Regions from separate parts of the Dickeya aquatica genome, predicted to be linked through region 1. Evidence: predicted binding sites of a transcription regulator. Region 1 holds the regulator's gene; each other region holds the start of a gene.

What was found. The regulator sigma-54, encoded in region 1, starts transcription at its own class of promoters, with help from an activator protein. The targets are predictions, from matches to a motif close to GTTGGCACANNTTTCGCTNT.
Positions count from the first base shown of each region.
Region 2: the regulator sigma-54 is predicted to act here: its motif matches at 3,215-3,234, upstream of glnK (P-II family nitrogen regulator).
Region 3: the regulator sigma-54 is predicted to act here: its motif matches at 4,114-4,133, upstream of DAQ1742_RS15825 (gamma-glutamyltransferase family protein).

Region 1 is NZ_LT615367.1:384,291-392,312, forward strand. Features, by position in the region: gene pmbA (metalloprotease PmbA) at 195-1,535, shown strand; gene rnk (nucleoside diphosphate kinase regulator) at 1,617-2,027, opposite strand; gene npr (PTS phosphocarrier protein NPr) at 2,193-2,465, opposite strand; gene rapZ (RNase adapter RapZ) at 2,462-3,316, opposite strand; gene ptsN (PTS IIA-like nitrogen regulatory protein PtsN) at 3,483-3,971, opposite strand; gene hpf (ribosome hibernation promoting factor) at 4,064-4,351, opposite strand; gene rpoN (RNA polymerase factor sigma-54) at 4,376-5,809, opposite strand; gene lptB (LPS export ABC transporter ATP-binding protein) at 5,875-6,600, opposite strand; gene lptA (lipopolysaccharide ABC transporter substrate-binding protein LptA) at 6,604-7,200, opposite strand; gene lptC (LPS export ABC transporter periplasmic protein LptC) at 7,178-7,747, opposite strand; gene kdsC (3-deoxy-manno-octulosonate-8-phosphatase KdsC) at 7,744-8,022, opposite strand, start outside.
Region 2 is NZ_LT615367.1:3,153,729-3,161,750, reverse strand. Features, by position in the region: gene DAQ1742_RS14285 (SmdA family multidrug ABC transporter permease/ATP-binding protein) at 1-1,207, shown strand, start outside; gene DAQ1742_RS14280 (SmdB family multidrug efflux ABC transporter permease/ATP-binding protein) at 1,215-3,008, shown strand; gene glnK (P-II family nitrogen regulator) at 3,302-3,640, shown strand; gene amtB (ammonium transporter AmtB) at 3,684-4,976, shown strand; gene tesB (acyl-CoA thioesterase II) at 5,133-5,996, opposite strand; gene DAQ1742_RS14260 (YbaY family lipoprotein) at 6,242-6,802, shown strand; gene DAQ1742_RS14255 (MGMT family protein) at 6,860-7,201, opposite strand; RNA gene ffs (signal recognition particle sRNA small type) at 7,431-7,527, shown strand; gene DAQ1742_RS14245 (HHA domain-containing protein) at 7,854-8,022, opposite strand, start outside.
Region 3 is NZ_LT615367.1:3,485,625-3,493,646, forward strand. Features, by position in the region: gene DAQ1742_RS15800 (amino acid ABC transporter ATP-binding protein) at 1-713, opposite strand, end outside; gene DAQ1742_RS15805 (amino acid ABC transporter permease) at 694-1,350, opposite strand; gene DAQ1742_RS15810 (amino acid ABC transporter permease) at 1,350-2,015, opposite strand; gene DAQ1742_RS15815 (transporter substrate-binding domain-containing protein) at 2,026-2,817, opposite strand; gene DAQ1742_RS15820 (MurR/RpiR family transcriptional regulator) at 3,102-3,941, opposite strand; gene DAQ1742_RS15825 (gamma-glutamyltransferase family protein) at 4,168-5,757, shown strand; gene hpxX (oxalurate catabolism protein HpxX) at 5,782-5,979, shown strand; gene DAQ1742_RS15835 (AtzE family amidohydrolase) at 5,976-7,373, shown strand; gene hpxZ (oxalurate catabolism protein HpxZ) at 7,384-7,764, shown strand; gene DAQ1742_RS15845 (helix-turn-helix transcriptional regulator) at 7,818-8,022, opposite strand, start outside.

The DNA.
Region 1 (8,022 bases):
CCAATAAAAGAGGCTGATCCTATCAGGTTATGGGCTTTGTGCGAAATTGTCCGCTGATCCTGTTAGACTTCATCACAGGCTACCTCGTTTTCTCTGTCTGAGGTGCATGGCGGAGAGTCGCATAACCGCTCGTGGCATTCGTGTCGCTCTGTTAGCGTCTGTCTGAATGTGTTCTCACTCATTATGGCAAAGCAATGACAATCATCACGCAAGTTGCAGAACAGCGTAAAGCGCTGGAACAGGCGGTATCACAGGCGCTGGAACTGGCTCGTGCCGGTTCTGATGCAGCCGAAGTGGCCGTCACCAAAACAACGGGCATCAGCGTCAGTTCCCGTTATGGTGAAGTTGAAAACGTCGAATTTAACAGTGACGGTGCGCTGGGCATCACGGTGTACCATCAGCAGCGTAAAGGCAGCGCCTCATCGACTGACCTCAGTCCGCAGGCAATCGCCCGCACCGTGCAGGCAGCGCTGGATATCGCCCGCTACACTTCGCCTGACCCCTATGCCGGCCCGGCGGATAAAGACCTGCTGGCTTTTGATGCCCCGGATCTGGATTTATTTCACCCCGCCCCGCTTGATGCTGACCGTGGTATCGAGCTTGCGGCGGCGGCTGAACAGGCGGCGCTCAAGGCTGACCCGCGTATCACCAATACCGAGGGCGGCAGTTTTAATAGTCACTATGGCATCAAAGTGTTTGGCAACAGCCACGGCATGTTGCAAAGCTATTGCTCCAGCCGTCACTCCATGTCGGTGAGCGTGATTGCCGAGCACAACGGCGAGATGGAGCGCGATTACGCTTACACCATTGGCCGTTCGCTCGATGAGTTAAACGCGCCAGAGTGGGTGGGTGAGGAGTGCGCCCGGCGCACGCTGGCGCGCTTATCGCCGCGTAAACTGGCGACGATGCAAGCACCGGTGATGTTTGCCGCCGAGGTGGCCACCGGCTTGTTCGGCCATTTGGTTGGCGCTATCAGCGGCGGCAGCGTCTATCGTAAATCCACGTTCCTGCTAGACAGCCTGGGTAAGCCGATTTTGCCATCCTGGCTGACGATCCAGGAATTACCGCATTTACGCAAGGGGCTTGCTTCCACGCCGTTTGACAGCGAAGGCGTGCGCACCGAAGCACGCGATATCGTCAAAGATGGCGTGCTGCAAACCTGGCTGATGACCAGCTATTCGGCGCGGAAATTAGGTATGAAAAGTACCGGTCATGCCGGTGGGATCCATAACTGGCGTATTGCCGGTCGCGGGCTGGATTTCGACGCGATGCTCAAAGAGATGGGCACCGGCCTGCTGGTGACAAGCCTGATGGGCCAGGGCGTTAGCGCGGTGACGGGGGATTATTCACGCGGCGCGTCTGGTTTCTGGGTAGAAAACGGCGTGATTCAGTATCCGGTGAGTGAAATTACCATTGCCGGAAACCTGAAAGACATGCTGCGTGATATGGTCACCATCGGCGATGATATTGAAACGCGCAGCAATATTCAGTGCGGCTCCGTGCTGCTGCCCTCGATGAAGATTGCCGGTGTTTGATATATCTTGCCTGATAGACATGCCCTGATATTGCCGGTTTGCCCGAATAGCGCGGGCAAACCGGTGTCGTTATCGAGAGGGTTAGCGGTGATACTCACCTGCCGCTTCAGGCTGATAAAGCAGTTCCAGCACTTCAATCCGTGTGTTTTCACCATTCGGTAATGGCCAGGCAATGCTGTTGCCAAGGTGCATCCCCAGCAGTGCCGCGCCCAGCGGAGCCATGACGGAAATCTGCTCCCGACTGTCGCTGAGCCCTGCCGGATACACCAGCGTACGGATGTGCTCTTCGCCTGTCAGCAGGTCACGAAAGCGCACCCGGCTGTTCATGGTAACAACATCGGCCGGAATAGCGACGGGCTCGACTATCTCCGCTCTATCCAGCTCTTCACCGAGAGCCCGCGCGACTTCTGTATCAGCAAATTGAGGGTGTGCCAGCAAAGTATCAAGACGCTCTGCGTCCAGCGCACCGATAGTCAGGGGTGGTTTATCCATATTTCTCTCCAGAGGATGATGACAGGCAAATAACCCGCCTGCGCGTGTAACGCGCCGAAGGGTAAAAAGAGAATAATAAACGGATAACGCAGCGTTGCCACAGAAAAAGGTGATGATACCCAATATATGGAGCAGGGGCTGCTGGCCTTGGGCGAAAAGGGGAGGTTAATCTTCGTCGAAACCGGCCTCAAACAGCGTGATGATAGCTGCCAGTGCCTGCTCTTCATCCGGGCCGGTGACTTCAATTTCGATATGCCTGCCTTTGGCTGAGTCCAGCATCAGCATGGCAATAACGCTGCTGGCATCCGCCTCCGTGCCGCTGTCGTTGCGCAGCAACACTTCAGCATCAAAGCTTTGTACCAGCTCAAACAGTTTCATCGCCGGGCGGGCGTGCATCCCCAGCCGATTTTTCACTTCGACGGTTTGCCTGACGGTCATGATTTACGTTTTTCCAGTGTGCGGTGGCGCGACTGCACGTTTTTGCCACGGGAGCGGAAGTAGTCTGCCAGCTGTTCGGCAATGTACACCGAGCGATGTTTGCCACCGGTACAACCGATAGCAACGGTCAGATAGCTGCGGTTGTTGGTTTCGAGCATCGGCAGCCACAGCTCCAGATAGCTGCGCGTCTGGTAGATGAAATTGTGGACTTCGGTGTGCCGGTCAAGAAACGCCGCCACCGGTTTATCCAGCCCGGTCATCGGGCGCAGTTTCGGGTCCCAGTGCGGGTTAGGCAAAAAGCGCACGTCAAACACGTAGTCGGCATCAATCGGGATGCCGTGTTTGTAGCCGAATGATTCAAACACCATCGTCAATTCGCGCTCGCGCTTGCCCAGTAACCGGGTGCGCAGCATTTCGGCCAGCTCATGCACCGACATTTCTGAGGTGTCGATAATCAGGTCGGCGCGTGAGCGCAGCGGCTCGAGCAAATCGCTCTCTTCGTCAATCGCGCTTTCCAGCGACAGGTTCTTGCTGGAAAGCGGGTGCAGACGACGCGTGTCGCTGTAGCGACGGATTAACGTATTGCGATCGGCGTCAAGGAACAGCAATTGGGGCGAAAAACTTTGCGGCAAGCGCGTCAGCGCGTGCTCCAGCACATCCGGGCTTTCCGGCATGTTGCGCACATCAATACTGACGGCGGCAGAAATGTTTCTCTCTGCCAGCGAATGTGCCAGCTCTGGCAACAGCACCACCGGCAGGTTATCGACACAATAGAACCCCATGTCTTCCAGTGCACGCAGGGCGACGGATTTTCCTGAACCTGAACGACCACTGACAATCATCAGCACCATCTGACGACTCCCCCAGGCGGTGTGAGAGTGCATCACCACCGCCGTTAGCTAACTTCGTTATTTCCCGGTTATCCCGGCATCCTTCAGGCTGTGCATTCAGGCACACCTGTGTCATGCGTCTTTCGTGCATGTCATGAATGGCAACCGCAATGGCTGCCAGCGACTGTCAGGACGACGCCTGCGAGTCTGACTCCGTCATGATTTGATATAGCTCTTCGTCGCTTTGCGCTGCGCGCAGACGGCGACACACGGTTTTATCCGCCAGCCGTTTGGCGACCAGCGATAAGGTATGCAAATGGGTTTTACATTGTTCAGCAGGAACCAGCAAGGCAAAAAGCAAATCAACCGGCTGATTATCAATGGCGTCAAACGCGATAGGCTGCTCTAACTGAATAAAAACGCCGACCGCTCCCAGGGTATTCTCATCTTCCAGTTTGCCATGAGGTATCGCGATACCGCTGCCGATACCGGTACTGCCCATGCGCTCGCGGGTCAGGATGGCTTCAAACACCATTTGTGGTGGCAGGTTGAGCTGTCTGGCAGCCAGTTCGCTGATGATTTCCAGCGCGCGCTTTTTGCTTTGGCAGTGTACGGCGCTACGTGTGCACTCTTTACGGAGCACGGCGCTGAGTTGCATAACGGACTCGTTGTTCATGATACGTTCACTTAACGACACGGTTGCCTTCGGGTATCCGGCCCGCAATTGCGGCGGGCCGGCTGCGCTCCCTGCACCTGAAACAGGCAACATTAGTGCTGTTTCAGTTTATCCTTATGTTTGTTTAACTGTCTTGCCAGCTTATCGATCAACAGATCGATAGCGGCATACATATCATCCGCTTCCGACGTTGCATGCAGCTCTCCACCATTGACATGTAAAGTGGCATCCGCAATGTGCAGGATCTTTTCCACTTTTAGTACCACATGCACCTGATTGATACGATCAAAGTATTGCTCAAGTTTGGCAAACTTTGCGGTGACAAACTCGCGCAGAGCATCGGTTATCTCAACGTGGTGTCCGGTAATGTTAAGCTGCATATCGTCTTCCTTCTCATGTAGGGGTCAAACCAGTTGTTTACGTTGGTTTGACGGCGGGATAGATAAAGACTCTCGATACTTGGCAACAGTACGGCGGGCAACAATGATCCCTTGTTCAGAAAGCATTGATGTCAGCTTACTGTCGCTCAGCGGTTTTACGGGGTTTTCCGCTGCAATCAGCTTCTTAACCAGTGCCCGAATGGCGGTGGATGAGGCTTCACCGCCACTGTCGGTATTCACATGACTGGAAAAGAAATACTTCAGCTCAAAAATACCGCGTGGGCTGTGCAAAAATTTCTGGGTCGTCACGCGGGAAATCGTCGATTCATGCATGTCAACGGCCTGAGCGATATCCGCCAGTACCATAGGGCGCATGAACTCTTCACCCTGCTCGAAGAACGCCTGTTGCTGTTCCACAATGCAACGGGTGACTTTAAGCAGGGTATCGTTACGGCTCTCCAGGCTTTTGATGAGCCAGCGAGCTTCTTGCAAATGACTGCGAATAAACTGGCCGTCGCTATCATTACGGGCGCTATTACCGAGCGCAGCGTACTGCTGATTGATTTGCAGCCGTGGCACGCTGTCAGTATTCAGCTCTACCGTCCATTGCCCCTGCGCTTTGCGCACCAACACATCAGGAATCACGTATTCCGACTCCCCGGTATTGATAGACTGCCCCGGGCGCGGGTCAAGCGATTGAATCAGTGCCAGCGCCTCTTTGAGTACCTCTTCTTTGAGCCGACTGGAGCGGATGAGCGATCGGAAATCGTGATTAGCCAGCAAATCGAGGTAATCGCTGACGATAAGTTTAGCTTCGGCAAGGCGTGGTGTGGCGCTGTTAAATTGCGACAGCTGTACCAGCAAACATTCGCGTAAATCTCGGGCGGCAACGCCAACCGGGTCGAAACGCTGTACACGCTTGAGTACCGCTTCCACTTCTTCCATCGTCACGTCGTCATCGCCGATGCTGTCACGGATATCTTCCAGCGACACCGTCAGATAACCGGTGTTATCCACCGCATCGACAATCGAGGTGGCGATAGCCGCATCGGTATCAGAAAACGGTGTCAGTTCCACTTGCCACATCAGGTAGTCTTGTAGCGTCTGGGTGGTTTCGCCCTGATAGACCGGCAGTTCATCATCGCGGTAATCGGTGCTGGTGCCAGACGGCGTGCCAGCAGTGTAGATTTCATCCCACGCCGCATCCAGCGGCAGCTCTTCTGGCATATCCTTCTGTTCCAGCGCTTCACGGGTGTCCAGGGCTTCGGTTTCGGTATTTTCGCGGGTTTCCACCTCGTCATGGATGTCAGCTTGTTCCAGCAATGGATTGCTTTCCAGCGCCTGTTGGATTTCCTGCTGGAGTTCAAGCGTGGACAGTTGCAGCAGCCTGATGGCCTGCTGTAGCTGCGGTGTCATTGCCAGTTGCTGGCTGAGCCTGAGTTGCAAACCTTGCTTCATAGCGTGCGCTAACTTCCTTTTGAACGATCAATCTAATAGAACCATCAACCTAACACATGACGTTATCAGAGTCGGAAGTCTTCGCCCAGATAGACGCGTTTAACCTGCTCATTTGCCAGTATATCCATCGGCGCGCCGTGGGCAATAAGCTGGCCCTGACTGACGATATAAGCGCGTTCACAAACATCGAGCGTTTCCCGGACATTATGGTCAGTAATCAATACCCCAAGCCCGCTGTCACGCAGATGCTCAATGATTTTTTTAATGTCGATAACCGAAATCGGGTCAACCCCGGCAAAGGGTTCATCAAGCAGGATGAATTTGGGGTTGGCGGCCAGCGCGCGGGCAATTTCCACCCGGCGTCGCTCACCGCCGGACAGCGATTGCCCAAGGCTGTCACGCAGATGGCTGATATGGAACTCTTCCATCAGCTCGTTGGCGCGATCTTGCTGCTGCTCGCGCGTCAGCTCTTTTCTGATTTCCAGCACCGACATCAGGTTATGGTAAACGCTAAGGCGGCGGAAAATGGACGCCTCCTGCGGCAGGTAGCCAATGCCACGGCGGGCGCGTTCGTGTAGCGGCAGCAGGCTAATGTCTTCATCGTCGATGACGATCCGGCCTTCGTCGCGCGGCACGATACCCACAACCATATAAAACGTGGTGGTTTTACCTGCACCATTTGGCCCCAGCAGACCGACGATCTCACCCGAATTGACATTCAGGCTGACGTTTTCCACCACTTTTCGGCCTTTATACGCTTTGGCCAGGTTTTCAGCGATTAATGTTGCCATGAATTAGCGCGCTACTGACGGTTGTTTGGTGGGCTTGGCGGCAGTATTGCCCGCCGCGGGTTTAGCACCGTTCTGGTTGCCTTTGTCCTGCAACTGGTTTGGTACCAGTACCGTGGTGACACGCTTGCCTTTATCACTAAAGGCTTCCATCTGCTGCTGTTGCACCAGATAGGTGATGCGATCGCCTTTGACGTTACTGTCCAGCTGTTCCAGATAGGCCTCACCGGTCAGAATGACCAGTTGCTTGTCCATCTCATAGCGTATTTTCTGTGAGTGGCCTTTGACCGGTTTACCGTTGTCCTGCATTTGATAGAAGGTGGCCGGGTTACCGAAGCCTTCAATAATTTCATGGCCTTGCTGACCATTGGGCCGCGTGATAACCACTTTGTCGGCCTGCGCTTTGATTGAGCCTTGCGTCACGATAACGTTGCCGGTAAATGTCACCACATTCCCCTGCATGTCCAGCGCCTGCTGATCGGAGGTAATGTTAATCGGTTGTTCGGTGTCCCCGGTTAATGCCAGTGCCGGAATACTGACAGCAAACAGTGAGCTGGCGAGAAGCGTGCTACGTAGCATATTAATTTTTAGGTTGAATTTCATAATAGGATTTTACCTTATCGATCAACTCAGCGGTTTTACTGCGCAGGTTCCCACGCATTTTCAACCCGTTAGAGGTAAAGTTGATGCCGTACAGGGTGACTTCGTCATCGGAGGCCACATCCTGCGTTATCAGATTTATCTGCGCGTTGTCCGTTTTGATGCGTTCTAGCTGCGAGTCGTTAGTCAGGCTGTTGACTTCCACATGACCATACAGATAAAGCATACGATCTTTGGTCAGTTTGGCGCGATCGGCACGGACAGACCAGGTCGCTACTGCCTGTTCATTAAACATGGTGGCCACCGGTTGGGTAAACCAGCTCACCTGTTCGACACTGTAGTGATCCGCTTTGTCGGCAATCAGTTTGTAACTCAGCTTTCCCGTTGGGTCATACACCACGGTGATGTTTTTCTGCATGGTGTAGGCCGGTTCATTATTTTGCCCGACGGCCTGGCTGCCCGCTTCGCGTGTATTGGTCAGGCTTAACCCGAGCAACACCAGCGCAATCAAGGCCAGTAACAGTGTCAGCCAGACTTTTGTTTTACTCATATCGACAGCCCTTTGGCGAACGCCAGCTTACCCTGCGCCAGCAGGATAAGATCGCAAATCTCTCTTACCGCACCGCGGCCACCGGCAATCCGGGTGACATAGTGTGCCTGGGGGCGCAGTAACGGGTGGGCGTCGGCGACGGCGACACTCAGCCCCACTTCAGCCATCACCGGCCAGTCAATCAGGTCATCACCAATATAGGCAACCTGATTGGCGGTGAGGGACAGTGTATCTAACAGCTCGCGGAAGGCCAAAAGCTTATCCGACTGCCCCTG
Region 2 (8,022 bases), 1.7 Mb from region 1:
GGATGCTCAGGCTGCTTTTTCTTCGCTTAATGACCATGCTCAGGAGAGCCTGACCAGCATTCGGATGATCAAATCCTTTGGTCTGGAAGATTATCAATCAGACAGTTTTGCCCGTGTTGCCGCCGATGCCGGGCAGAAGAATATGCGTGTTGCGCGCGTCGATGCCCGTTTTGACCCCACTATCTATATTGCTGTTGCATTTTCCAACCTGCTGGCGGTCGCTGGGGAAAGCTGGATGGTTATCCACGGTTCACTGACTCTCGGCGCACTGACCAGTTTTGTCATGTACCTTGGCCTGATGATATGGCCGATGCTGGCATTGGCATGGATGTTTAACATTGTTGAGCGTGGCAGTGCGGCTTATGGGCGTATCAGTCAGTTACTGGCCGAACCACGGGTCGTTGAAGATGGCACCCAATCCTTACCGGAAGGGCCTGGAATGCTGGCGGCCGATATCACCGTATTTCATTATCCCGGCCATAGTCAGACGGTGCTTAATGAGGTTCATTTCACACTGATACCGGGTCAAACCCTGGGGTTGTGTGGCCCGACTGGCTCAGGCAAGAGCACGTTACTGGCTTTGCTGCTAAGACAGTTTGACGTTGAACAGGGAGAGATAAGCTACCACCAGCAACCATTGCAGCATATTCGTCTGGACCAACTGCGAGGCCGCTTTGCCGTGGTGGGGCAAACACCGTTTCTGTTCTCTGATACCGTGGCGGGCAATATTGCACTGGGGTGCCCACAGGCCTCCCGGCAGGAGATAGAACACGCGGCCAGACTGGCTAATGTCCATGACGATATTCTGCGTTTGCCGAAAGGCTACCTGACGGAAGTAGGAGAGCGCGGTGTAATGCTGTCCGGTGGTCAGAAACAGCGTATTGCGATTGCCCGCGCGTTATTGCTTGATGCAGAGATTCTGGTGCTTGATGATGCCCTTTCCGCCGTGGATGGGCGCACTGAACATCAGATTCTAAATAACCTGCGGCAATGGGGGAAAAAGCGAACGTTGATAATCAGTGCCCATCGCCTGTCGGCGCTTGTCGAGGCGAATGACATTCTGGTATTGCAGCATGGGCGGGTAGCACAACGCGGTAACCACGGTGAGTTATCACAACAGGCAGGATGGTATCGGGATATGTATCGCTATCAGCAACTGGAAGCCGCTTTGGATGATGCGCCCAATGAGGGGCCTGAGCGTGAGTAAGGCAAAAATGAAAATGACGCCAGCGTTGTGGTCAACGTTGAAACGGTTGCTGGCTTATGGCCTGCCGTGGAAGGCATCGGTTGGTGGGGGGGTCTTGTTGCTCTGTATTGCGGCAGCAGCCGAAGTGGCAGGGCCGGTTTTGGTCAGCTATTTCATTGATAATCTGATTGCCAAAGGCGAATTCCCTCTTCTGTTGGCGACGGGCCTCGCGGTGGGGTACGTTTTGCTGCAACTGCTGGCGGCCTTGCTGCATTATTTGCAGGCATTGATGTTTAACCGCGTAGCGGTTGGCGTGGTACAGCAATTGCGTATTGACGTAATGGATGCCGCGTTGCGCCAGCCGCTGGCGGTGTTCGATACCCAACCGGTTGGGCAATTGATCTCCCGGGTGACAAATGATACGGAAGTGGTGCGTGATCTGTATGTCATGGTCGTGGGGAACGTGTTGCGTAGTACCGCATTGATCGTTGCGATGCTGGTGGCCATGTTCAGTCTTGACTGGCGTATGGCATTGATAGCAATGATGATTTTGCCAGCAGTTGCCATTGTGATGGTGGTGTATCAGCGCTATAGCACGCCGATTGTCCGGCGGATGCGAAGTTTTCTGGCAGATATCAATGATGGGTTTAACGAGTCGATAAACGGTATGGGGGTTATCCAGCAGTTTCGCCAGCAACAGCGTTTCGGTAAAAAACTCAGCGAAGCCAGTTGGTCGCACTATCACGCACGTATACAGACATTGCGGCTGGATGGTTTTCTGTTACGGCCATTATTGAGTTTATTCTCTGCCATGGTGATGTGCGGTTTGCTGCTGCAATTTGGTTTTAGCACCGTAGGTTCAGTGGGGGTTGGTGTGTTGTACGCCTTCATTAACTATCTTGGCCGATTAAACGAACCACTTATTGAGTTGACCACCCAACAATCGATGCTACAGCAGGCCGTAGTCGCGGGTGAGCGTATCTTCGAGTTGATGGATGGCTCACGCCAGCAGTATGGCGACGATACCGAGCCGCTCCACAGTGGTCGTATTGATATCGATAGGGTGACGTTTTCTTATCAGGCCGGGAAACCGGTATTGCATGATATCGAACTGCATGTGCCAGACCGGGGGTTTGTTGCATTGGTTGGCCATACTGGTAGTGGGAAAAGTACGCTCGCCAGCCTGTTGATGGGGTATTACCAGCCCGATAGTGGAGACATCCATCTGGATACCAGACCGTTATCTGGGCTTTCTCATCAGGTACTGCGCCAGCATGTGGCTATGGTGCAGCAAGACCCGGTTGTTTTGGCGGACTCAATGTATGCCAATGTCACGCTGGGGCGAGAGATCAGTAAAGAGCGCGTCTGGCAGGCATTGGAGGCAGTACAACTAGCACCTCTGGTGCAATCAATGGCGGAGGGAATGGAGAGCCGTATTGGTGAGCAAGGTAATAACTTGTCTGTTGGCCAAAAGCAGCTATTGGCACTCGCCCGCGTATTGGTTGCTCCGCCCAGAATTCTGATACTCGATGAAGCGACAGCCAATATTGATTCGGGGACTGAACAGGCTATTCAACGTGCGCTAAGGTTAATCCGCTCCCATACCACGCTGGTCGTCATTGCACATCGGTTATCCACCATTGTGGAAGCAGACAATATTCTGGTATTGCACCATGGCAAAACCGTGGAGCACGGCACCCATGAACAACTGCTTGCCAGAGCAGGGCGTTATGCTCAGATGTATCAATTGCAGCAGGCAAGCAGAGCACTGTCTTCAACTCAGGAAGAGGGTGAGCCGGCACTGACTGCACTGGCACCATGACGATCATCCTGGGGCAGGATATCGCACCATAATTTGGCACAGTGTGATTGACTACGCACTGTGATGCACCGAAATCAAGCGCGTCGCACTGTTTTTGTGCGTTCGCGCACCGGTTTTTCACGCTGTTCGTCCATACTTCATACTATCCACTTTCTTATTTTTCCCTAATCAGGGGCGTTTTATCGCTTTTGGTTAGTGCTGGCATTTGTGGCACATGATTTGCTTTAAGTAATACGTGGACATATTTGAGGTGACGGGCATAAGCCTGAACTTACATGCTTAGGGGGATGAGAATGAAACTGGTGACTGTAGTAATCAAACCGTTCAAGCTGGAAGATGTGCGTGAGGCACTCTCTTCTGTGGGCATCCAGGGGCTCACCGTCACAGAGGTGAAAGGGTTTGGACGTCAGAAAGGGCATGCGGAATTGTACCGTGGCGCTGAGTACAGCGTTAACTTTTTGCCCAAAGTCAAAATTGATATCGCTATTGCAGATGATCAGCTAGATGAAGTGATTGATGTCATCAGTAAAGCGGCTTATACCGGAAAAATTGGTGACGGCAAAATTTTTGTTGCTGAATTGCAGCGTGTTATTCGTATTCGTACCGGTGAAACTGACGAAGCCGCATTATAACAACTACCTGATTTAGCCTTATTAAATAGGGATGAATGAAAAAATGAAAAAACTTTCCTTGTCATTAGGTTTAGGGGCTGCCGCCATGCTTCCGGCATGGGCGCTGGCCGATACGCCCGCACCCGTCGTGGATAAAGCCGATAACGCCTTTATGATGATTTGTACCGCATTGGTACTGTTCATGACGATTCCGGGGCTGGCGCTGTTTTATGGTGGTTTGATCCGCAGTAAAAACGTGTTGTCGATGCTGACTCAGATAATGGTGTCATTTGCGCTGGTTTGTATTCTTTGGGTTATTTATGGCTACAGTGTTGCCTTTAGCACTGGCAGCCCATTCTTTGGTGGTTTGACTAACTTTATGCTCAATGGCATCGATATCAATGCCATTAGCGGTACGTTCTATCAGTTTATTCATGTTGCTTATCAGGCTTCTTTTGCATGCATCACGGTAGGTCTGGTGATCGGGGCTTTGGCTGAGCGTGTCCGTTTCTCAGCGGTGCTGATTTTCTCTGCACTGTGGTTCACGCTGTCTTATTTGCCGATGACCCATATGGTCTGGGGTGGTGGTTACCTGGCTGCTGATGGTGCGCTGGATTTTGCTGGCGGTACGGTTGTGCACATTAATGCGGCAGTCGCAGGCTTGGTTGGTGCACTGCTGTTAGGCAAGCGTGTTGGGTTTGGCAAAGAGGCATTTAAACCGCATAACCTGCCACTGGTGTTTATTGGTACGTCTATTCTGTATGTCGGCTGGTTTGGTTTTAACGCCGGTTCGGCAGCCGCGGCCAACAATATTGCCGGTCTTGCGTTTCTGACAACCGTTGTGGCAACCGCTGCGGCCATTTTAGCCTGGATCATCGGCGAGTGGATTAGCCGTGGTAAACCCTCTCTGCTGGGCGCTTGTTCTGGCTGTATCGCGGGTCTGGTTGCTATCACCCCGGCTGCGGGTACGGTGGGTATTGGTGGTGCGATGATTATCGGTTTCGCGGGTGGTTTTGCAGGCCTGTGGGGCGTGACGGTGCTGAAAAAATGGCTGCGCGTTGACGACCCCTGTGATGTGTTTGGTGTACACGGTGTGTGCGGTATCGTTGGCTGCCTGTTGACCGGGGTATTTACCGCATCATCGTTAGGCGGTACAGGTTACGCACAGGGTGTGACTATGGCGCATCAGGTATGGGTACAGTTGTTTAGCGTGATTGTGGCTGTGGTATGGTCCGGTGTGGCTGCGTTCATCTCTTTCAAAATTGCAGATATCGCGGTTGGTCTGCGTGTTCCTGAAGAGCAGGAGCGCGAAGGTCTGGATGTCAACAGTCACGGCGAAAACGCTTACAACCAGTAATGCCCATGTATCTGGCATCCTGATAATGGGGATGGCATGCTGGATTTTCTGACTAAAACCACCTTTTTAGGTGGTTTTTTTCGTTAATTGCCCAGGGTCATTATTGGCATTATCTGTGGATGACGATGGCTGATGACGTGTTAAATTGCACGGTTGTTACTGGCTATGGCGGCGAATGACCCCTTCCTGAACGCTGGAGGCAACCAGTACGCCCTCCCGGGTATAAAAATGCCCGCGCACAAACCCTCGAGCCCCTGATGCTGAAGGGCTTTCAACCGAGTACAGCAACCAGTCGTCCAGCCGAAATGGGCGGTGAAACCACATGGCGTGATCGAGTGTAGCTACCTGCATACCGCGCTCAAGAAAACCAACGCCATGGGGCTGAAGTGCGGTCAGCAGGAAGTGGCAGTCGGAGGTATAACCCAGCAGATACTGATGGGTGCGCTCATCATCTGGCATTACACCATTAGCACGGCACCAGACATGCCTTACAGCAGGTTCAACTTTACCTTGCAGTGGGTTATGAAATTCGACCGGGCGAATTTCAATGGGCCTTTCTTGCGTGAAAATTTGCCGCATGGCCGCAGGGAGCTGTTCTGCTATGCTGCGAGCGATGTCTAACTCCGACGGTAATTCTTCAGGCGGGGTAACTTGCGGCATCGTGTTTTGATGTTCAAAGCCGCTTTCCCGGGTTTGAAACGACGCTGTCATGTAAAAAATAGAGCGGCCATTCTGGATAGCGCTAACCCGTCTGGCGCTAAAGCTGTTGCCGTCGCGTAGCGTTTCAACATCGTAAATAATCGGTTTCTGGCTGTCGCCTGGGAGTAAAAAATAGCTGTGGAAGGAGTGCACAAAACGCTCAGCAGGAACGGTTTGTTTTGCAGCAGATAATGCCTGGCCGACAACCTGCCCGCCAAACACCTGTCGCAGTCCCAGGTCCTGGCTTTGACCGCGAAATAACCCCTCTTCCAGCTTTTCCAGATGTAACAAGTCGAGAAGATTCTGTAATGCCTGACTCATATTTCTGCCTTAATTGAGCATGCGGTTATCATAAAAATAAATCATGAATGCAGTAAAAACGAAGAGTAAATGCATCATGATAAATAGGTGAGTGCACTGACTCATGCCGGAAAGTGAGCAGATAACATCAATCACTATCGGATTTTTCCACCATAAATATTAGACTGACTGGTTCATACTTCTTTAGTGGATGACGGTTTCTGGTCAGCGGTTATCCCTATAATATAATTAAGGAGATTTAGCCTATGAGATTATGGCATATGTTTGCCGGTATCACGGTATCGATAGCCCTTTCCGGGTGTGCGAACCTGAATACGTACGGTTTTTTACCACAAGCTTTGGCACCTGCACGCACACTTTCTCTCAGTGAACCGGTAAACGGCATGCCCGCAGTCTCGGGGAGTGTGAATATCCGTCAAAATATCACTTTACCCACAGATGCGGTAATGACTGTCACCATCTCTGATGCGTCCGCCTCAGATGCGCCAGCCAGAGTCATCTCTCAGCGCGTTTCACGCACAGAAGGTGTGCAGGCACCGTTTAAGTTTATTCTCCCGTATAATCCAGCGGACATTAATCCTGATGCCCGGATTTTGCTCAGTGCGGTTGTGGTGATTAACCATCGTATTACGCTGGTCACTGAACATATGCTGCCGGTTATCAACAACGGCGTGAATAACGCAGATGTGAATCTGGTGATGGTATCAAGAGCCCCTGCTACGGGAAAACCAATGCGCATGCTGGCTCCGACTCCTGCACAGTCTAATGGTTCGGGTGAGTCTGGTGTGTTGCTTCAACCCTACTAATAAGCACGCCACTGTGGCGTGATGTTAAGACTGGCGGTATCGGGTTTACTCGGCAAGTTATTGAGCCGATTCATACCGCCAGCGAAATATCTCTAAATCGATTTTTCCCTCATCAGTAAAAATAATGCCTTCGGCGAGTAGCGCTGATTTTTGTCGCTCACGATCGGCACCGGTTAGTGATATCTCTCCTTTACGGTTGATAACTCTGTGCCAGGGTAACAGGCTGCCGGGTGGCAAGTTTTTCATAATACCGCCAACCTGACGAGATGCCCGTACAGAGCCCGCCAGGCGTGCGACATCACCATAAGTGACGACACAGCCATAAGGGATCGCGGCAATAATATGGATAACCCGTTGGCGAAAGTTATCCGTCCCGGTTATTGGTGGTTTCGTGAGCACATATTTTTCCGATTTATAATGGATTGATTATAAAGGTAATTTAATTTCCAGGAACGTATCGCACTGAGAAGGTACCTGATGCAGATGACACTGTAATACATTTGCACACATAAAAGAGGCCTAAGGTGGGTAAGAAAACAGCGGTTAAATGGCGTTAACTTGCATTTGCCCGGTTCATCACCGATAATGCGCCAGCGCTTTACTTTGATGAAGCCGTCAATGGAGGCCCCGTTGGTTCTCCCGCAACACTAACCTGTGGACCCGGTCAGGTCCGGAAGGAAGCAGCCGCAGCAGGCGACGTGTGTGCCGGGATGTAGCTAGCGGGGCCTCCACCCTTTCATCTGTTCTGCCTGTGTTTTGTGTTCCTGCCTTTTCTTCGATTTCTTCTGTCTTGTATTTTTAAAGGTTGTGTTATCAGGAAAGAGGTTATCTATTATCTGTGCTCAGCCGGTACGTGCTCGATAGACAGGTCTATTGCTCGTTTATACCAGAACCGTTCGCCAACGAGTACTTATGGCTTTGAGTACTTATGGCTTTTGAGAAGTCTTTTGTTACAGATGAAAAGTTAATCTTTACACCCATGAAAAACAAAGGCCGATATAAATATCGGCACAGTGTCATTTCCGGTATGTGAGCAACGGATGTGTTATGGTTAACGAACGTATTTCCAGACCGCGGTTGGTACTTTGTCGTAAAGTTTATTCATCGTTAGCTCGGCAAGTCGATGATCTGCCGCAGAATAAAACATTTCGAGTTCGTCATTAGAGAGCTCGTATTTGTTTTTCTCTATAACGCGTTCGAGAGTATCGATAGTTGTGCAT
Region 3 (8,022 bases), 1.4 Mb from region 1:
ATAAATTGTTTTAGTTCTGCGGTTTGCGGGTCGGCGAACAGCGTATCGCCGCGCCCTTGCTCCCACACGGTGCCCTGATGCATAAACACCACCCGGTCGCCCACTTCGCGGGCAAAATTCATCTCGTGGGTGACCAGAATCAGCGTCATGCCTTCGGCGGCCAGTTGCTCGAGCACTTTGAGCACTTCGCCCACCAGTTCCGGGTCCAGCGCCGAGGTGATTTCGTCACACAGCAGCACTTTCGGGTTCATCGCCAGCGCGCGGGCGATCGCCACCCGCTGCTGTTGGCCGCCGGACAGATTCGACGGGTAGTAATCGATACGCTCGCCCAGCCCGACCTTCTCCAGCATCTTCACGCCCAGTTCGCGGCATTCGGCGGCGCTTTTCCCCAGCACCAGCCTGGGGGCCAGCATCACGTTTTCCAGCGCAGTCATGTGCGGGAACAGATTGAAATTCTGGAAGATCATGCCGACGGAACGACTGATTTCCCGTGCCTGCGAGTCGCGTTCGGTAACGGTCATGCCACCGAGTTTGATGCTGCCGTCCTGATAGCCTTCCAGCCCGTTGATGCAACGCAACAAGGTGCTTTTGCCGGAACCGCTGCGACCGATGATGGAGATAACCTCGCCCGCATCAATATCCAGATCCACCCCTTTCAGAACGTGGTTCTGGCCGTAATATTTGTGAACCTGATTAATGGTGATGAGCGGCATTGAATTTCTTCTCCAGATAACGGCTGTAGTACGACAGCGGGTAACACAGCAGGAAATAGCCCAGCGCCACCAGCCCGAACACCTTAAACGGCTGATAAGTGACGTTGTTGAGCATGGTGCCGGCCTTGGTCAGCTCGACAAAACCGATGATGGACGCCAGCGCGGTGCCCTTGATCACCTGCACCGAAAACCCCACCGTCGGCGCAATGGCAATACGCATCGCCTGCGGGGCAATCACCCGGGTCAGCGTTTGGGTAAAGCTCAGCCCCAGACAGCGGCAGGCCTCCCACTGCCCTTTCGGCAGGGCCTGCACGCTGCCGTGCCAGATATCCACCAAAAAGGCGCTGGTAAACAGCGTCAGCGCCAGCGCAGCCGCCGTCCACGGGCTGACGTCGATACCGAACAGCCCCAGCCCGAAAAATGCCAGAAACAGTTGCATCAGCAGCGGCGTGCCCTGAAACACATCGGCGTACACACGCGTCAGGCGCAGCGGCCAGCGGCGTTTCGTTAACCGCAGCAACAGCAGCGGCAGCGTGACAAGCGCGCCGCCAAAGAACGCCACCAGCGACAGCAACAGCGTCCAGCGCCCGGCCAGCAGCAGGTTGCGCACAATATCCCAGTCAGTAAAGGTCGTCATCAGCGTGCCGTCCCTAAAAAACGCCGCCCGGCCAGCAGCAATAACTGGCGCATGGCTATCGACAACAGCAAATAGCACAGCGTCGTCACCAGATACGCCTCGAAACTCAGGAAGGTTCGAGACTGAATTAAGTTGGCGGCGAAGGTCAGTTCCTCGTAGGAGACTTGTGACACCACCGAGGAACCCAGCATCACGATGATGCACTGGCTGACCAGCGCCGGGTAAATCCGTTGCAAACGCGGGGGCAGAATCACCCGAACAAAGGTCTGGGTGCGGGATAACCCCAGCACCCGTGCCGCTTCCCACTGGCCTTTGGGCGTCACCTGGATACCGGCACGGATAATCTCCGTGCTGTACGCGCCAAGATTCACCAGCATCGCCAGCAGGGCGGCCTGCCCGGCGGTGAGCTTTAACCCCAGCCCCGGCAGCCCAAACACGATAAAGAACAGTTGCACCACAAATGGCGTGTTGCGAATAAGCTCGACATACAGGCCCCACAGGCGGCTGATAAACGTCGGTTTCCCGCTGCGTAATGCCGCACCGCAAATGCCAATCGCGATGCCGCCGAGCGTTGCCATCGTGGCTAACTGCACCGTCACCCATAACCCGGACAGTAACGCCGGCCAGTAGGGCCACAGCGCCGCAAAATGAAGCTGGTATGTCATCGGCTTATCCTTACGCGCCCAGATTGGCCGGCAGCGGTGCTTTCAGCCATTTTTCCGACAACCCATTGAGGGTGTTGTCCTTGACGGCTTTTTCAATCAGTTCATTCACTTTTGCTTTCAGCGCCGGTTCATCTTTCTTCAGGCCGATGTAACAAGGTGAATCTTTCAGCATGAATTTGGCGACCGGCGCTTTGGCCGGGTTTTTCTCGGTAATCGCCGCCACCACCAGATTGCCGGTGGCGATATACTGCACCTGGCCGGACAGATACGCCGACAGCGTGGTGTTGTTATCTTCATAACGCTTGATATCAGCGGTTTTCGGCGCAATCTCGCTCAGTACCATGTCTTCCACCGCGCCCCGTGTTACCCCAACTGTTTGCCCCTGCAAGGCTTCCGGCTTGTCCACCGCCGTCTCTTTCGCGCCAAAAACCCCGAGGAAGAACGGCGCGTAAGCCCGGCTGAAATCAATCACTTTTTCCCGCTCGGCGTTTTTGCCCAGACTGGAAATCACCAAATCCACCTTGTCGGTTTGCAAATAGGGCACGCGGTTGGCGCTGGTCACCGGCACCAGCTGCAACTTTAGTTTCATCTCACTGGCGAGGTAGCGCGCCATGTCGATGTCATAACCCTGTGGCTGCAAGTCCGTACCGACTGAGCCAAACGGCGGGAAATCTTGCGGCACGGCCACGCGCAGCACACCGCGCTGCTGGATGTCTTGCAACTGGTCTGCCATTGCCTGACCGGCCTGAACCATCAACAGCGCCGCACCTGCCACCGCCAAAAAACGTTTTCCGATCTTCATTGCTGTGCCCCCGGTTAAGTTAGATTGAAACCAAAGATTCTTCAATAAAAATATTGAAACCTTCGTTGCAGAAAACAAAAGCAAGATACGTGCCAGATAGCCACACACCGGAAAACCCATATTGCTGAGGCTATTGTCAGGATAAAAACCGCATCATAGGGGGGATGAAGACCGAAAACATTGCCGGTCAGTACAGAGAATGACCGGGAAAATGCACACGATCGGGGCAGAAAATGAGAAAAGGACTGCACCAAAATGAATCAAATGCACCGGGTGGTGCACCATCAGCGTTGCTCCAGCTCATCAAGTTGCTGGTAGAGATCGGCAATATCGTGAATACGCTGGCGACCATCTGCCAGCATCTGATGCAGCAGCGCATTGCTGATAAGGTTGATAAGACTCATGGCGCTGGCATAGCTGTCAAACGCTGATACGCTATCCAGCGGTGCGCTCAGCGACCAGGACACCAGTGGCGGTAACGTGTGCGCCTGCGGCTCGCACAGCAACAACACCGGGATCTGGCGCACATGCAGTTGCTGTAGCAACGGCACAATCAGGCGTGGACGGCGACGGAAGGCCACCACCACCACCACATCCCGCGCACTGAGATCCGCCAGTTCTTCCGCCAGCGTCTGGCCGGGCTGTGCCAGCATCAGCACCTGCGGGCGAATTTGCAACAGTTGCTGACGCAGGTGCAAGGCCACCGGATAACTGTTGCGCAGCCCAACAATGCAGACCCGCTGCGCCTGTTGTAACCCCGCTATCACCGCGCCAAATTGCTGCGGGTCAATCTGGTTGACCCACTGGGTTAAATTCGCCATCTCCTGCTTGTAATGGCGTGCCAGCAGGGTGTTGCCCTGCACCGCGTCCCGGTTATCGGTGAGCGGCATCCCGCTTTGACGCAGGGTGCGCAGCTCATCGCGCATTTCCCGGTAACTCGGGTAGCCAAGGCGACGGAATAACCGGCTGACGGTCGCCTTTGATACGCCGCTGAGCCGCGCCAGCTCGGCGCTGTTATAACTAATGAGATCGTCGAGATGGTCAAAAATAAAGTCAGCCACCCGTTGCTCTTGTGGCGACAGTTCGCTGTACTGGCTGCGTAGCCGCTCATCAATCTGCTTCATTGCCTTGCTGCTCCCCGGTTTCTTTATCATGCCTGTTTGCTGGCCCTGTTTTTGTAACGATCGTTTCATCGCCTGAGCCAGACTGCGACCATACCACACAACCGCCACCGGGCGGCAAGCCCGCCCGGGCCATGAGGGGCAATCCAGACAAAAGAAAACATGCGCCACAAAAACTGGAACGGCTTTTGCTTAACACGACCATGTTTTCTCTGACACGAGTAGAGCTATGCTGCAAAGTCATATCGCCCCATCAGGCATGGCGGTGACGCCACACCATCTTGCCAGCGCCTGCGCCCAACGCATTCTGCGCGCCGGTGGCAACGCCATCGAAGCGATGGTCGCGGCAGCGGCAACCATCGCCGTGGTATACCCGCACATGAATGGTCTGGGCGGAGACGGCTTCTGGCTGATAGTGCCCCCTGACGGCAAGCCAATTGCTATTGATGCCAGCGGGGCGGCCGGATCACTGGCAAACCGTGCGCGCTATGCCGGTCACGCCCGTATTCCCCATCGCGGCCCTGACGCAGCGCTCACGGTGGCAGGCACTGTCGGCGGCTGGCAGGCGGCGCTCGACTATGCTGCCGAGTTATCGCTTAACGCGCCACTGGCACTGACCACCTTGCTGGAAGACGCCATCGGCTACGCGCGGGACGGCATTCCCGTCACCCAATCGCAGGAAGATGCGCTGATAAACCGCCATCATGAATTGAGTGATAACGCAGAATTCTGCCGCCTGTTTATGCCACAGGGTCAGTTTGCACGTACCGGCAGCCGTTTTATCCAGCGCGACCTTGCCCAGACCCTGCAACAGTTGGCGCAAGATGGCCTGGAGAGCTTTTACCGGGGCGCGCTGGCCGAGCGTATGGCCACACAAATGGCCGCGCTTGGCATGCCGGTAACGGGTGACGATCTGGCTCATTATCGTGCCCGCCGCGTTGCGCCGCTGGTGCTACAGCACAGCAAGGGCGAGGTGTTTAATCTGGCTCCGCCCACGCAAGGGCTGGTTTCTCTGGCGATATTGGGTATCACCGACCGGCTTTGCATGGCTGATCTCAGCGACAGCCAGACCATCCACCGCATCGTGGAAGCCACCAAGCTGGCCTTTGAACTGCGCGATAAATACATCACCGACCCGACGCAGGTGACACAAGACATTCAGGCGCTATTGTCTGACGCCAGCCTGAATACGCTGGCTAAAAATGTGAACACCCGCGCCGCCGCCCCCTGGGGACAGGGGAAAGGGCCGGGCGATACGGTCTGGATGGGCGTGTGTGACCGCTACGGGCTGTCGGTGTCGTTTATTCAGAGTATCTACCATGAGTTTGGCAGCGGCGTGGTGCTACCGGGCACCGGTGTCTTGTGGCAAAACCGGGGCGCGTCATTCAGCCTTGACCCTTATCACCTGCTGGCGCTGGAGCCGGGCAAACAGCCGTTTCACACCCTGAATCCGGCAGCGGCGCGCCTCAATGATGGGCGCACCCTGGTATATGGCTCGATGGGCGGCGACGGCCAGCCACAGACACAGGCGGCGCTGTTCATTCGCCATGTCATGCAGGGGGTGCCGCTACAGCAGGCTGTCACCGCGCCCCGCTGGTTGCTGGGCCGTACCTGGGGGCAAACCTCCGATACCCTGAAGCTGGAAGACCGCTTCACCCCGGCGACCATCGAGGCATTGCGCACACTCGGCCACGATGTCGAACTGCTGACCAGCTTTAGCGAAACCGTCGGCCACGCCGGAGCCATCGTGCGTCATGCTAACGGCATGCTCGAAGGTGCCAGCGACCCGCGCAGCAACGGCAGCGCGGTTGGCTATTAATTTTTCAACCCTAAGGTGCTGATGATGAAAAACAGGGATATCGATCAGGACACGCTGGCGGCGTACCTGCAACAAATGGAAGTCCTGATGGGGCTCGAACTGGATGACGCCCGCCGTCAGGAATTGCACGTCCAGTTCAGCCGCATTGCCGCGATGGCACAACCGCTGATGGCGTTTTCGCTCGACGAACGGCAGGAAGTGGCGGGAGTCTACCAGCCATGAAAGCAGCCCGATTATCGATTCGCGCATTACAGGCAGAACTGGCGGCAGGACACCTGTCGGCAACCGACATCGCCCGCGACACGCTGGCGCACATTGAACAGCACAACCCGGTCATCAACGCCTATACCGCCATCACTGCACAGCGTATGTTGGCCGAGGCTGAGAGTATCGATCTTAAACGCCGACAGGGCGAGCCACTGCCTGCGCTGGCGGGCGTGCCCTATGCGGTAAAAAACCTGTTTGATGCCGCCGGTGAAACCACCCTTGCCGGAGCCAGACTGTTTAGCCAGCGCCCTGCCGCTACGCACGATGCGTTTGCCCTGCGCCAGTTACAAACACAAGGTGCGCTGCTGTCCGGCTTACTGAATATGGACGCCTACGCCTACGGCTTTACCACCGAGAACAGCCACTACGGCGCGACCCGTAACCCGCATGACCTGACGCGCATTGCCGGTGGTTCCTCCGGCGGCTCGGCCGCAGCGGTGGCGGCAGGTTTGGTGAATTTCTCGCTGGGCAGCGACACCAATGGGTCGATCCGCGTTCCCGCCTCGTTGTGCGGTATTTTCGGGCTGAAGCCGACCTTTGGGCGGTTATCACGCCACGGCACCCAGCCGTTTGTTGGCAGCCTGGATCATATCGGCCCGTTTGCCCGCACCACCGACGATCTGGCGCAGGTGTTTGACGCCCTGCAAGGCCGCGATCCGGCCGATCGTTTTCAGGCGGATCGCCCGCGGCTATCCACCGCGTCTTCACTGACCGATGCCACGCCGTTACGCAGTCAGGTGCTGGGCGGTTACTTTGCCGAGTGGTGCGATGAAAACGCCAGCGCGGCAGTGAATGCCGTCGCACAGGCACTCGGCGCTGGCGAGGCAGTGACGCTGGCCAATGCCAGCCTGGCGCGCACGGCAGCCTTTATTTTGTCTGCCAGCGAGGGAGGCAATCAGTACCTGCCTGCGCTGCAAGCGACGCCGGAGTTGTTCGAACCGCTCTCTCGTGAACGGTTGCTGGCCGGTGCTATGATCCCGGCGGCCTGGTATGTGCAGGCGCAGCGCTTTCGCGATCATTTCCGCCGTGACGTGCTGGCGCTGTTCCGTGACACCGATCTGCTGATTGCCCCGGCGACGCCCTGCCCGGCCACACCGATCGGCCAGGAAAGCCTGCGTATCAACCATACCGATTTACCGACTCGCGCCAGCATGGGCATGTTAACCCAGCCAATCTCATTCGTCGGGCTGCCGGTAGTCACGGTGCCGCTCACCACCCGCACCGGCCTGCCTGTCGGGGTGCAATTAATCGCCGCGCCGTGGCGCGAGGATATCGCCCTGCAAGCCGCCTGGCGGCTGGAACAGTCCGGTGTGTGCCGGGCGACCCTCCCTGCGGCTTTTCATTCATAAAGGAAGCACTATGACACCCGAAATCAACCTGCCCGACGTATTGGCTGAGGTAACAACCGCCTTTTACCGCTACGAAAAAGCCCTGACCGGCAATGACATCGCGGTGCTTGATGAACTGTTTTGGCACAGTGCACACACCGTGCGCTACGGTGCCTCAGAAAACCTGTACGGTATTGAGCAGATCCGTGAGTTTCGCGCCGCCCGCCCGTCAGCCGGGCTGGACAGGCAGTTGCACAACACCGTGATAACCACCTATGGCCGCGACATGGCGGTCGCCAGTACCGAGTTTCGTCGTGACGGCAGCGAGAAAACCGGCCGCCAGATGCAAACCTGGCTCTGTACCGAACAGGGCTGGCGCATCGTTGCCGCGCATGTGAGCCTGATGGTGTAACGGTTGCGACATCCATGTCGGGTAGCCACTGGCATGTCGGATAGCCGCTAGATTTACCGGCTATCCGATTGCCCGCCAGAGGTGGGAGCGGTCGAGAGGATCTCGGTAAGTAATGACGGCGATACCGGCATAAGCCCCATCTTCAACCCAAAAGGCTTAAACACTTTGTTGATAATATCCGCCGTATAATTGCCCTTGCCGTTCTCTATTTCGGACAAGGTTTTGCGTGATACCCCCACCAGAGTGGCGTAAGCCTCC